DNA from 3 places in the Hydrogenophaga atypica genome. Region 3 is predicted to be linked to each of the others. Evidence: predicted binding sites of a transcription regulator. Region 3 holds the regulator's gene; each other region holds the start of a gene.
The links. Region 3 encodes sigma-54, which starts transcription at its own class of promoters, with help from an activator protein. Its sites were predicted from a motif close to TGGCANGNAANCTGCTTT; they were not measured.
Positions count from the first base shown of each region.

Region 1: ACFQPB_RS01220 (pilin) is a predicted target of sigma-54. The motif match lies at 1,854-1,871, and genes of this name have one in related genera.
Region 2: glnA (type I glutamate--ammonia ligase) is a predicted target of sigma-54. The motif match lies at 1,392-1,409, and genes of this name have one in related genera.

Region 1 covers NZ_JBHTCA010000001.1:232,598-235,871, forward strand. Annotated here, with positions in the region: gene ACFQPB_RS01210 (hypothetical protein) at 1-854, opposite strand, end outside; gene ACFQPB_RS01215 (hypothetical protein) at 998-1,318, opposite strand; gene ACFQPB_RS01220 (pilin) at 1,367-1,786, opposite strand; gene ACFQPB_RS01225 (tetratricopeptide repeat protein) at 1,939-3,274, opposite strand, start outside.
Region 2 covers NZ_JBHTCA010000003.1:322,966-326,239, forward strand. Annotated here, with positions in the region: gene ACFQPB_RS06070 (EI24 domain-containing protein) at 1-448, shown strand, start outside; gene ACFQPB_RS06075 (competence/damage-inducible protein A) at 445-1,290, shown strand; gene glnA (type I glutamate--ammonia ligase) at 1,459-2,874, shown strand; gene ACFQPB_RS06085 (hypothetical protein) at 3,018-3,274, shown strand, end outside.
Region 3 covers NZ_JBHTCA010000005.1:219,959-223,232, reverse strand. Annotated here, with positions in the region: gene lptA (lipopolysaccharide transport periplasmic protein LptA) at 1-500, shown strand, start outside; gene lptB (LPS export ABC transporter ATP-binding protein) at 497-1,273, shown strand; gene ACFQPB_RS09970 (RNA polymerase factor sigma-54) at 1,276-2,805, shown strand; gene ACFQPB_RS09965 (THUMP domain-containing class I SAM-dependent RNA methyltransferase) at 2,931-3,274, shown strand, end outside.

The DNA of each region.
Region 1 (3,274 bases), on a different contig from region 3:
CCGGTGGTGTCAAGCAGCGATGCCATCAGGTCGGTCATTTTTTGTTTTTCAAAGGCCGCCGCCGCCGCCAGCCCGCATTCGCGCCAGCGGTCGTTAACCAAGGCCGCGTGCAGCCTCTCAAATAAATTATTTGATGTAATGATTTCTGTGTAATCTAAATAATTTGCCGGGTCGGTTTCGTTTTCTGAGAGAATGTGGCAGCTGTTGTTGGCCAGATAACAAATTCGAAATGAATTGACGTGGGTGTATCTGTCATCTTGTATGAGATTGAGCTGTACCTTGGCCCTGGCAATTCGATCATTTCTTAGAAAATAGGGGCAGCTGTGATCTGCAGTTCCACGAAGCCCGGCTTGAGTCAGACTGTCCAGTATGGTTTTTCTTCGCGGCGAGAGCATGCCAAAGAAATAGAAGTCCAGATCTTTGTTTGAGCGGTGCTCAATATCCCTTAGTTTTGGATGGTGGCCCCATCGAAGGAAGTGGGCTGAACATTCGTATTTTTCGTACTGGGGGATGTTGTCAAGAACCACATCCCATCTGGCAACGGCATCTTCCATAAATGGGAGATATGCGCCGAGGAAATCCACTTTTTGTGGATTGTAGTTCAACATGTCTTGATCAATAATTTCGGTGTTGATGTTGATGTAGCGGTAGCCGGAGCGCGCAATGGTTTGTAGGTTTTCCTTGGAAAGGAAGTAGGCGCCAATCACAAGGTTGACGCCATTTCGATCAAGTGCAGCAGGTGAAATATTCGCTTGGTGGCCCAAATCTTCCAGTGCGTATTTGAGGCATAGGATGAAATCCCTGCGCAGATGAAAGAGCCATTCTGGGCCCATGTAGCAAATGTTGAAGTTCATGGCCGATTGGTTGGGTTGGTCCGGATGGTGATTTGCGGTGGCTTGTGTGTACACCTGCCATTGCCACGGGTTTTGATCAAAACTGCCTAATGTCGCCGGGATTGAGTCGGGTGTTTTTGACTGGCGCCCTTCAGATGGTCCCGTTACTTGTTCAAGTGGACAACAATCGCCTCGGTGGCGAAGTCTGTGAATTTTTTGGTGTACCCGCGTTCTTTGAGCTCCCACTTCACATGGTTGGCCAGTTTTGCCTTCTTGATCCAACCCAGTTTATGGGTTGCTTGGAATTCAACCACCCGTTGGCACAGATCCTCCATGATGCGTGTGAGCCGACTGATAGATACCTGTTTTCCAGGGGTGTTGTCCAATTCCGGTGGGTACCGCTTGGCAAGATCATCGGCCAGTGAGCGCGCAACCGCTTTCAAGTCTGTAGCTTGGGCGGTTTTGAAGAATGAAAAAATTTTCATATAAAAAAGGGGGCGCAAGGCCCCCTGTTCAATGGCTCGGCACGTCGTTCAGCCGCGGCACGACGCGGGCATGTATTTCAACGGTGTGCCTGTGCACGACCAAACGGCGGTGGTGCCGTTCCACGAGGGAGTCATGACGACTGTCAATGCAGTCGTGCCAATTGCTGTTGTTCCTGCAATAGTAATTACTCCACTTGCAGAAACGGCTGCTGCTGCAACCAAATTGGTGAGCCCCATTTGAGCGGAGATTGCGTTCTGTGTATTCGCCGGAAGTGAGCAGTTATTCTGAAGTTGGCATGCCTCGGTAATGGCGGTTTTGGCTCCCGATGCCGCGAGTAGCAACTCGGTCGATCGGGCACGGATCGTGTAGTCTTGGTAGGCGGGCAGGGCCACGGCAGCCAAGATGCCGATGATGGCGACCACGATCATCAGTTCGATGAGCGTGAAACCTTGCTGGATGGATTTCATGGGTTTCCTTTGATCAAAGTTGAGGGCAAGTGCTGACGCTGTGCGCACAGCGCTCAGCGGATCAGTTTTTGCAAGAGTCATGCCACCCTAAAGCTCCGGCGTATACCCTCAAACGGGGACTTGATGCGGCGATTTTGACAAAATTTGTCACTTTACGTGACTAGAAGTGGGCGATATTCGTCCACCAAGCACAAGGCGGCTTGTGCCACCAGTGTTTCCCAGTCGTGGGGCTTGGGTTGCCGTAGCACTTGCACATGGGGGTACCAGGGCATGTTGCGGTTGGTCAAACCATAACGCCACTCAGGTACCGTGGGCGCCAGTACCCAGGTTTTTTGGCCAACAGCGCCAGCGTAATGAACGGTGGTGTTGCAGACCGTAAAAACGCCGTCCAGCGCAGCAATCAGCGCAGCAAACTCATCCAGATCGGCTATTGCGGACGACCAGTGAGTCAAAGTGATGCCTGCTTGTTGGGCCAGCGCCAGTTCTTCGCGCACATCACCGTATTGCAAGCTGACCCACTGAGAAGGCAGGGCGCAGGTCAACGGCTTCAAGAGCGATGGAGACAGTGTGCGTATCGCGCTACGGGTGGGTTCGGTGCCTCCGCGCCATGATGTGCCGAAATAAGGACCGGCCCCCAGGCGTTCGAGCCGACTCCGCCAGTGGCGCACCCGGGCGGAATCGGGTTTGAGGTAGGGCTGGCGAGGAAAGCTGTCTATGGTCCGTCGGAAATGCCTGGGGAGATCCCCAAGCGGCACGAAGCAGTCCACATTTTCAATGTCCCGCAACCATTCCAGTTTTGAATCTTGCCTCGATCCAATTACTTCGCATTCGGGAAAGGAGCGGGCCAGGGTCGGTGCTACGCGGCTGATTGCTTCCAGCACCACGCGAGCGGGCTTGCGTGCGAGCAGGTCGGGCAGGCACGAAGCGAACATCACTTGATCGCCTAGGCCTTGTTCAGCCAGCACGACAATGGTTTTGCCTTTCAAATCCTCGCCTTGCCATTCCGGCACGGGCAAAACACGGTAGTTGCTCAGCCCCAGCTGGCGGTGTCGATAGCCGTCCCACCCAGCGCCAAAATCCTCGGTCAACAAATGCATGGCTGCTTTCGCGAGTCGCAGTTGGCCTGTGTTACCGAGTAGGCCAATTTGCTCGTCAAAAATGGCTAGTGCTTCCTTTACCCGACCGGTGTACGACAGGCAAAGCGCATAGGCCGACTTGACACCCAGTCGCGACACCAAGTCTTTGGCTTCCAACTCATCGAAGCACGTAATAGCCTCCGCATAGTCGCAATTGTGGTTGTAGGCCAGGGCGAGCAGCGCCAAGTTGATGTCGGATGGCCACCGCGCCTGACATTCCTGCGCTATGGGAAGCGCTTCTGCAAATCGGCCCTGTTTCATCAAGGCGCTTCGCAAAGCCTGCAGTACATCCTGGTGGCGAGATCCCAACTCCAGCGCCCGCTTAAGGTGTCTCTCTGCACCAGGGTAGTCG
Region 2 (3,274 bases), on a different contig from region 3:
GTTGCCGCCCCTGATCTGGGGTTGGCTCACCTACCGCGTGTTCGCGTTTGACGCACTGGCCGACCACGCCAGCAAAGAGGAGCGCACCGGTCTGATCCAGACGCACCGTGCGCCGCTGCTGGTGATGGGGGTGTTGACCGGTTTCCTGGGCGCGGCGCCCAGCCTGATCTGGGCTTCGGGCGCCATGTTCATTGTGGCCGCGCCCTTGCTGGTGCCACTGGCCATCTGGATCTACACCCTGGTGTTCGCCTTTGCCTCGTTGTGGTTTGCCCATTACCTGTTGGCGGCGTTGGAGCGCACGCGGGCTGCTGCCGCGCCGGTCAGACCGGTGTCAGACGCAGCGCCGACCATGGCATCTCAATCGCAGAACGTGGAAGACGTGTTGCCCAAGCCACTGCCAGGCACGACACCCACACTGCCCGGACCCAACCCACCCACCACGCCATGAACTCGCCCCTGTCCGACAACGTGTCACCCGTGCCCGACATCGGCCTCATCATCGTGGGCGATGAAATCCTGTCGGGCAAACGGGCGGACAAACACCTGAGCAAAACCATAGAACTGCTGGGCGAGCGGGGTTTGACCTTGAGCTGGGCGCGCTACGTCGGCGACGACCGGCGGCAGATCACGGCCGCGTTGCGCGATGCGTTTGCCCAGCCTGGCATCGTGTTTTCGTGTGGCGGCATAGGCGCCACCCCCGACGACCACACGCGCCAGTGTGCGGCGGCTGCGCTGGAACGCTCTCTGGTGCTGCACCCGCAGGCGCGCGAGCTGATTCTGGAGCGCATGCGCGATGTGGCGGCCGAGCAGAACCTGCCCTACGAGCCTGAACGCGCCGACAACGTGCACCGGCTGAACATGGGGGTGTTTCCCGAAGGCGCGGACATTGTGCCCAACCCCTACAACAAAATCCCCGGCTTCGACTGCACCGGCAGCGGTGGTGGCCGGGTGTTTTTCCTGCCCGGCTTCCCGGTCATGGCCTGGCCCATGATGGCTTGGGCGCTCGACACCCATTGCCACACTTGGTTCCACCGCCAAACCTGGGTGGAGCGTTCCGTGATCGTTTTTGGTGCGATGGAGGCCAGCCTCACGCCGCTGATGGAGCGCATCGAGGCCGAGCACGCGGGGGTCAAAGTGTTCAGCCTGCCCAGTGTGGACCACCCCGAATATGGGCGCCACATCGAATTGGGCGTCAAAGGTGAAGAGGGTGCCACCCAACCCGCTTTTGACGCACTCAAACAAGGCTTGTCGGCTTTTGGTGCACCAATGGGCCCTGAAATGGTGCGCTGATTGCCAATCTGCTCTATTTATGCACCTGTTAAGTGCGTCCGTTCCGGGTGCACAATATTGAGCTGAACACTGCGTCGGTTGTGCCACACCTCGGTGCGTGCTGGCACAAAAGCTGCTTAATCGTTTTCCGTCACCCTTTTTACCCAACCCGTACCAGGAGAGTTTCTGATGGCCAAAAGCGTCGCCGACGTCATGAGCATGGTCAAGGACAACGACGTCAAGTTCGTTGACTTCCGTTTTACCGACACCCGTGGCAAGTGGCAGCACATCACCATTCCCGTGTCCCAGTTCGAAGAAGACAAGTTCGAACAAGGCCAGGCTTTCGACGGTTCGTCCATCGCTGGCTGGAAGGGCATTGAAGCGTCGGACATGTTGCTGATGCCCGACGCCGCCACCGCCTTCATCGACCCCTTCGTCGAAGAAGTCACCCTGGTGCTGGTCTGCGACGTGATCGAACCCACCGATGGCAAAGCTTACGAGCGCGACCCGCGTTCCATCGCCAAGCGCGCCGAAGCCTACCTGAAGGCCTCTGGCCTGGGCGACACCGCTTTCTTCGGTCCGGAACCCGAGTTCTTCCTGTTTGATGAAGTGCGCTGGAGCAACGAACCTGGCCACAGCTTCTACCAGATCGAAGAGTACGAAGCCCCCTGGAACAGCGGCGCCAAGCTCGAAGGTGGCAACCGTGGTCACCGTCCGCGCGTCAAGGGCGGCTATTTCCCCGTGCCCCCGGTGGACAGCACCATGGACATGCGCAACGAGATGTGCGAAATCCTGGAAGCCGTCGGCATTCCCGTTGAAGTGCATCACCACGAAGTGGCCGGTGCTGGCCAGTGCGAAATCGGCACCAAGTTCTCGACCCTGGTCGAGCGCGCCGACTGGACCCTGCTGCAGAAGTACGTGATCCAGAACGTGGCCAACGCCTACGGCAAGACCGCCACCTTCATGCCCAAGCCCTACCATGGCGACAACGGCTCGGGCATGCACGTGCACCAGTCGGTCTGGAAGGACGGCAAGAACCTGTTTGCTGGCAGCGGCTACGCCGGTCTGTCCGAGTTCGCGCTGTACTACATCGGCGGCGTGATCAAGCACGCACGTGCCCTGAACGCCATCACCAACCCCGGCACCAACAGCTACAAGCGCCTGGTGCCCCACTTCGAAGCCCCGGTCAAGCTGGCCTACTCGGCCAAAAACCGCTCGGCATCGATCCGCATCCCCAACGTCGCATCCGACAAGGCCCGTCGCGTGGAAGCCCGCTTCCCCGATCCCCTGTGCAACCCCTACCTGGGTTTTGCCGCCTTGCTGATGGCCGGTCTGGACGGCGTTGAGAACAAGATCCACCCGGGCGAAGCCGCCTCCAAGGACCTGTATCACCTGCCGCCCGAAGAGGACAAGCTGGTCCCCACCGTGTGCGCCAGCCTGGATGAAGCCCTGGCCCACCTGGACAAGGACCGCGCCTTCCTGACCAAGGGCGGCGTGTTCACCGACGCCTGGATCGACGCCTACATCGAGCTGAAGATGCAGGAAGTGACCCGCTCGCGCGTGGAAGTGTCGCCTGTCGAGTACGACATGTACTACAGCCTGTAATCCAGGTAACCGATGTGTGAAGGGACGGCTTTGGCCGTCCCTTTTTGCTTGTGGGCGGCCAGCGACCGGGCACTTTTGGGCGATACTGGAAATCACAGGCCCATGCCGTTCTGGAGGCCATGCCTCTTGCCTGGAGTGCCGACATGTTCGATGCCGCAATGAAATCCTTTGTTTCTGTTCCCGTATCCCATCTGGTGTGTCTGTTGATGCTGGGCGCCGCAGCCGTGCCTGCCGTGGCGCAGGACCGCATTTACCGCTGCGGCAACGAATACACCAACGACCCCGGCGACGCAAAAGCGCGTGGCTGCCGCGTGATTGAAGGTGGCAACGTGACGGTGATCCAGGGGCTCAAGCCGGCACCTTCATCAACGGCTGGCGCGCCCGCGCGCACCCCTGCGCC
Region 3 (3,274 bases):
GCCGCCAAACCAGCGTGTTCACCGGCAACGTGGTGGTGACCAAAGGCAGCATCCTCATCCGGGGCCAACAAATCGAGGTGCGCCAAGGCGCTCAGGGCCAGCAGTTCGGCATCGTGCTGGGCAACGCGCAGCAACAGGCCTTCTTCCGCCAGAAGCGCGATGTGGTCGATGAACACATCGAGGGCGTGGCCGACCGCATCGAATACAACAGCCAGGCCGACACGGTGAAATTCATCGGCCGCGCCGTGCTGCGCCGCTACCGGGGCAGCAACCTGAACGACGAAACGGCTGGCAACACCATCGTCTACGACAACGGGGCCGACGTGTTCACGGTGGACGGTGGCACAGCCACCACGGCCGCCACCCCCAACAACCCCGGCGGGCGCGTGCGCGCCATGCTGACCCCGGTGCCCAAGGCCGACGCCAGCGCCACCGCCCCGGCAAACAGCCCCGCTCCCGTGCTCAAACCCAGCCCCAGCATGGGGCCAGGCAAGCAGTGAGCGCGCACACAGCTGCACCGCTGGCGCCCAAACGCCGGCTGGAAGCCAGTGGCCTGCAAAAGGCCTATGGCAGCCGCAAGGTGGTCAAGGACGTGTCGCTGGCGGTGGAAGAAGGCGAAGTGGTGGGCCTGCTGGGCCCCAACGGTGCCGGCAAAACCACATCGTTCTACATGATCGTGGGCCTGGTGCGGGCCGATGCGGGGCAGATCACGCTCGACGGCCAGGCCGTCGAACGCCTGCCCATCCACCGCCGGGCACGCCTGGGCCTGGGCTACCTGCCGCAGGAAGCCTCGATTTTTCGCAAGCTCAGCGTGGAAGACAACGTGCGTGCCGTGCTGGAGCTGCAGGACGACCCCGCCACCGGCAAGCCCTACACCGCCAAAGCCCTGGACGAACGCCTGACGCAACTGCTGGAAGACCTGCACGTGTCGCACCTGCGCTCGTCGCCGGCACCCGCCTTGTCGGGCGGCGAACGGCGCCGGGTCGAAATCGCCCGAGCACTGGCGAGCAACCCGCGCTTCATCCTGCTCGACGAGCCCTTTGCCGGCATCGACCCGATTGCCGTCATCGAGATCCAGCGCATCATCGGCTTCCTCAAGTCGCGTGGCATCGGCGTGCTCATCACCGACCACAACGTGCGCGAAACGCTGGGCATCTGCGACCACGCCTACATCATCAACGAGGGCCGCGTGCTGGCCCGGGGCACGCCTTCGGAGATCGTCGAAAACGCAGATGTGCGAAGGGTGTACCTCGGCGAGCATTTTCGAATGTGAACATGAAGCAAAGCCTTTCGCTTCGTGTTTCCCAGCATCTGTCGCTGACCCCGCAACTGCAGCAGTCCATCCGGCTGCTGCAGCTCTCCACGCTGGAGATGGCGCAGGAGGTCGAGCAGATGCTCGACGAGAACCCCTTCCTGGAGCGCAGCGAGGAGGTGGCCGAGCGCGAGGCGTTTGGGGTGGATGCCGAAAACGCGCCGGTCAGCACCGGCGACCAGGTGAGCGAATGGAGCGCGGACAGCGGCCCGGCGACCACCAGCAGCGAAAGCGACGACTTCAGCGAAGAGGTGGGCAGCAGCGAGCCCGACTGGGACGGTGATGGCACCGTGTCCTTCACGCCCGACGACGGCGAATGGGGCGGCGAGGCCGCGCCGCGCAACCGCAACAACGCCGACGATGAAACCGCCAGCGCCGCCGAGCTGGCCAGCGAACACATCAGCCTGCAGGCCCACCTGCACCAGCAGGCCCTGGGCCTGCGGCTCAATGAAGAGGAGCGCGCGGCGCTGTACTTCCTGATCGAATCGCTCAACGACGACGGCTACCTAGACGAGCCCATCACCGACCTCGCCGCCGCGCTGGCTGGCGACGACTGGGAGGCCCGTGAAGCCACCGAACAGGCCCTGAACCTGGCGCTGCACTGGCTGCAGAACATGGACCCGGCTGGTGTGGGTGCGCGCGATCTGGCCGAATGCCTGCGGCTGCAAATCGAAGAGCTGCGCAACAGCCCCGCCGCCCAGGCCGCGCTGGCCATGTGCGCGCAGCCGCTGGACCTGCTGGCGCGGCGCGACGCCAAACGCCTGGCCGCCGCCTGCCACCTGGACGAGGCCGTGGTGCGCGAGGGCCTGGCGCTGATCAGCCGGTTGGAGCCCAAGCCGGGCCGGCGCTTCGCCAACGTGGAACGCAACACCGTGGTGCCCGACGTCATCGTCACCAAGGCGGGGCGCGGCTTCAAGGTGCAGCTCAACCCCGACGTGATGCCACGCCTGCGGGTGCACGACATCTACGCCAACGCGCTGCGACAAGGGCGCGGCGACAAGGGCGAAGGTGCGGCCAGCATGCAGCAGCGGCTGCAGGAGGCGCGCTGGTTCATCAAGAACATCCAGCAGCGCTTCGACACCATCCTGCGGGTCTCCAGCGCCATCGTCGAGCGCCAGCGCAACTTCTTCATGCACGGCGAGCTGGCCATGCGCCCGCTGGTGCTGCGCGAGATCGCCGATGAGCTGGGCCTGCACGAATCCACCATCAGCCGCGTGACCACCGCCAAGTACATGGCCACGCCTTTTGGCACCTACGAGCTCAAGTACTTCTTCGGCTCCAGCCTGGGGACGGAGACCGGCGGCAACGCGTCGAGCACCGCCGTGCGCGCGCTGATCAAACAGTTTGTGGCGTCTGAAGATGTGGCCAAGCCGCTGTCGGACAACCAGCTGTCGGAAATGCTCAAGGAACAAGGCATTGAGTGTGCACGCCGCACGGTGGCCAAGTACCGCGAAGCCCTTCGTATCGCACCGGCCAACTTGCGCAAACGTTGAAATGACACAATGACGGCGGCGCCCGCGCCAGCCATGACGTGGCTCTCGCCGCATGAATGGGTCCCGTCATGGCGCAACGCGCCGTCCTACCAGTGGCGCAGCCACGAGGTCATTCCGTCATCACCATGAACCAACTCACCCTTTTCCTGCCCTGCGCCGCTGGCGTGGAGGACTTTCTGGCCGCTGAGGTCAAGCGCATCGTGGGCGTGGCCGATGGCGACATGTCACGCTCGCGCGGCGGTGTGTTGCTCAAGGCCAGCTGGCGCGACGCCATGCTGCTCAACCTGCACAGCCGCCTGGCGCAGCGCGTGTTGGTGGAGCTGGCCTACGAGCCGTACCGCAGCGAAGACGACATCTACGAGATCGCCTGCGGTGTGGCCTGGGAAATCTGGATGACGCCCCGGCACACGCTCAAGGTGGAGATCACCGCGCAACACAGCCCGCTCAAGAGCCTGAACTTTGCCGCCCT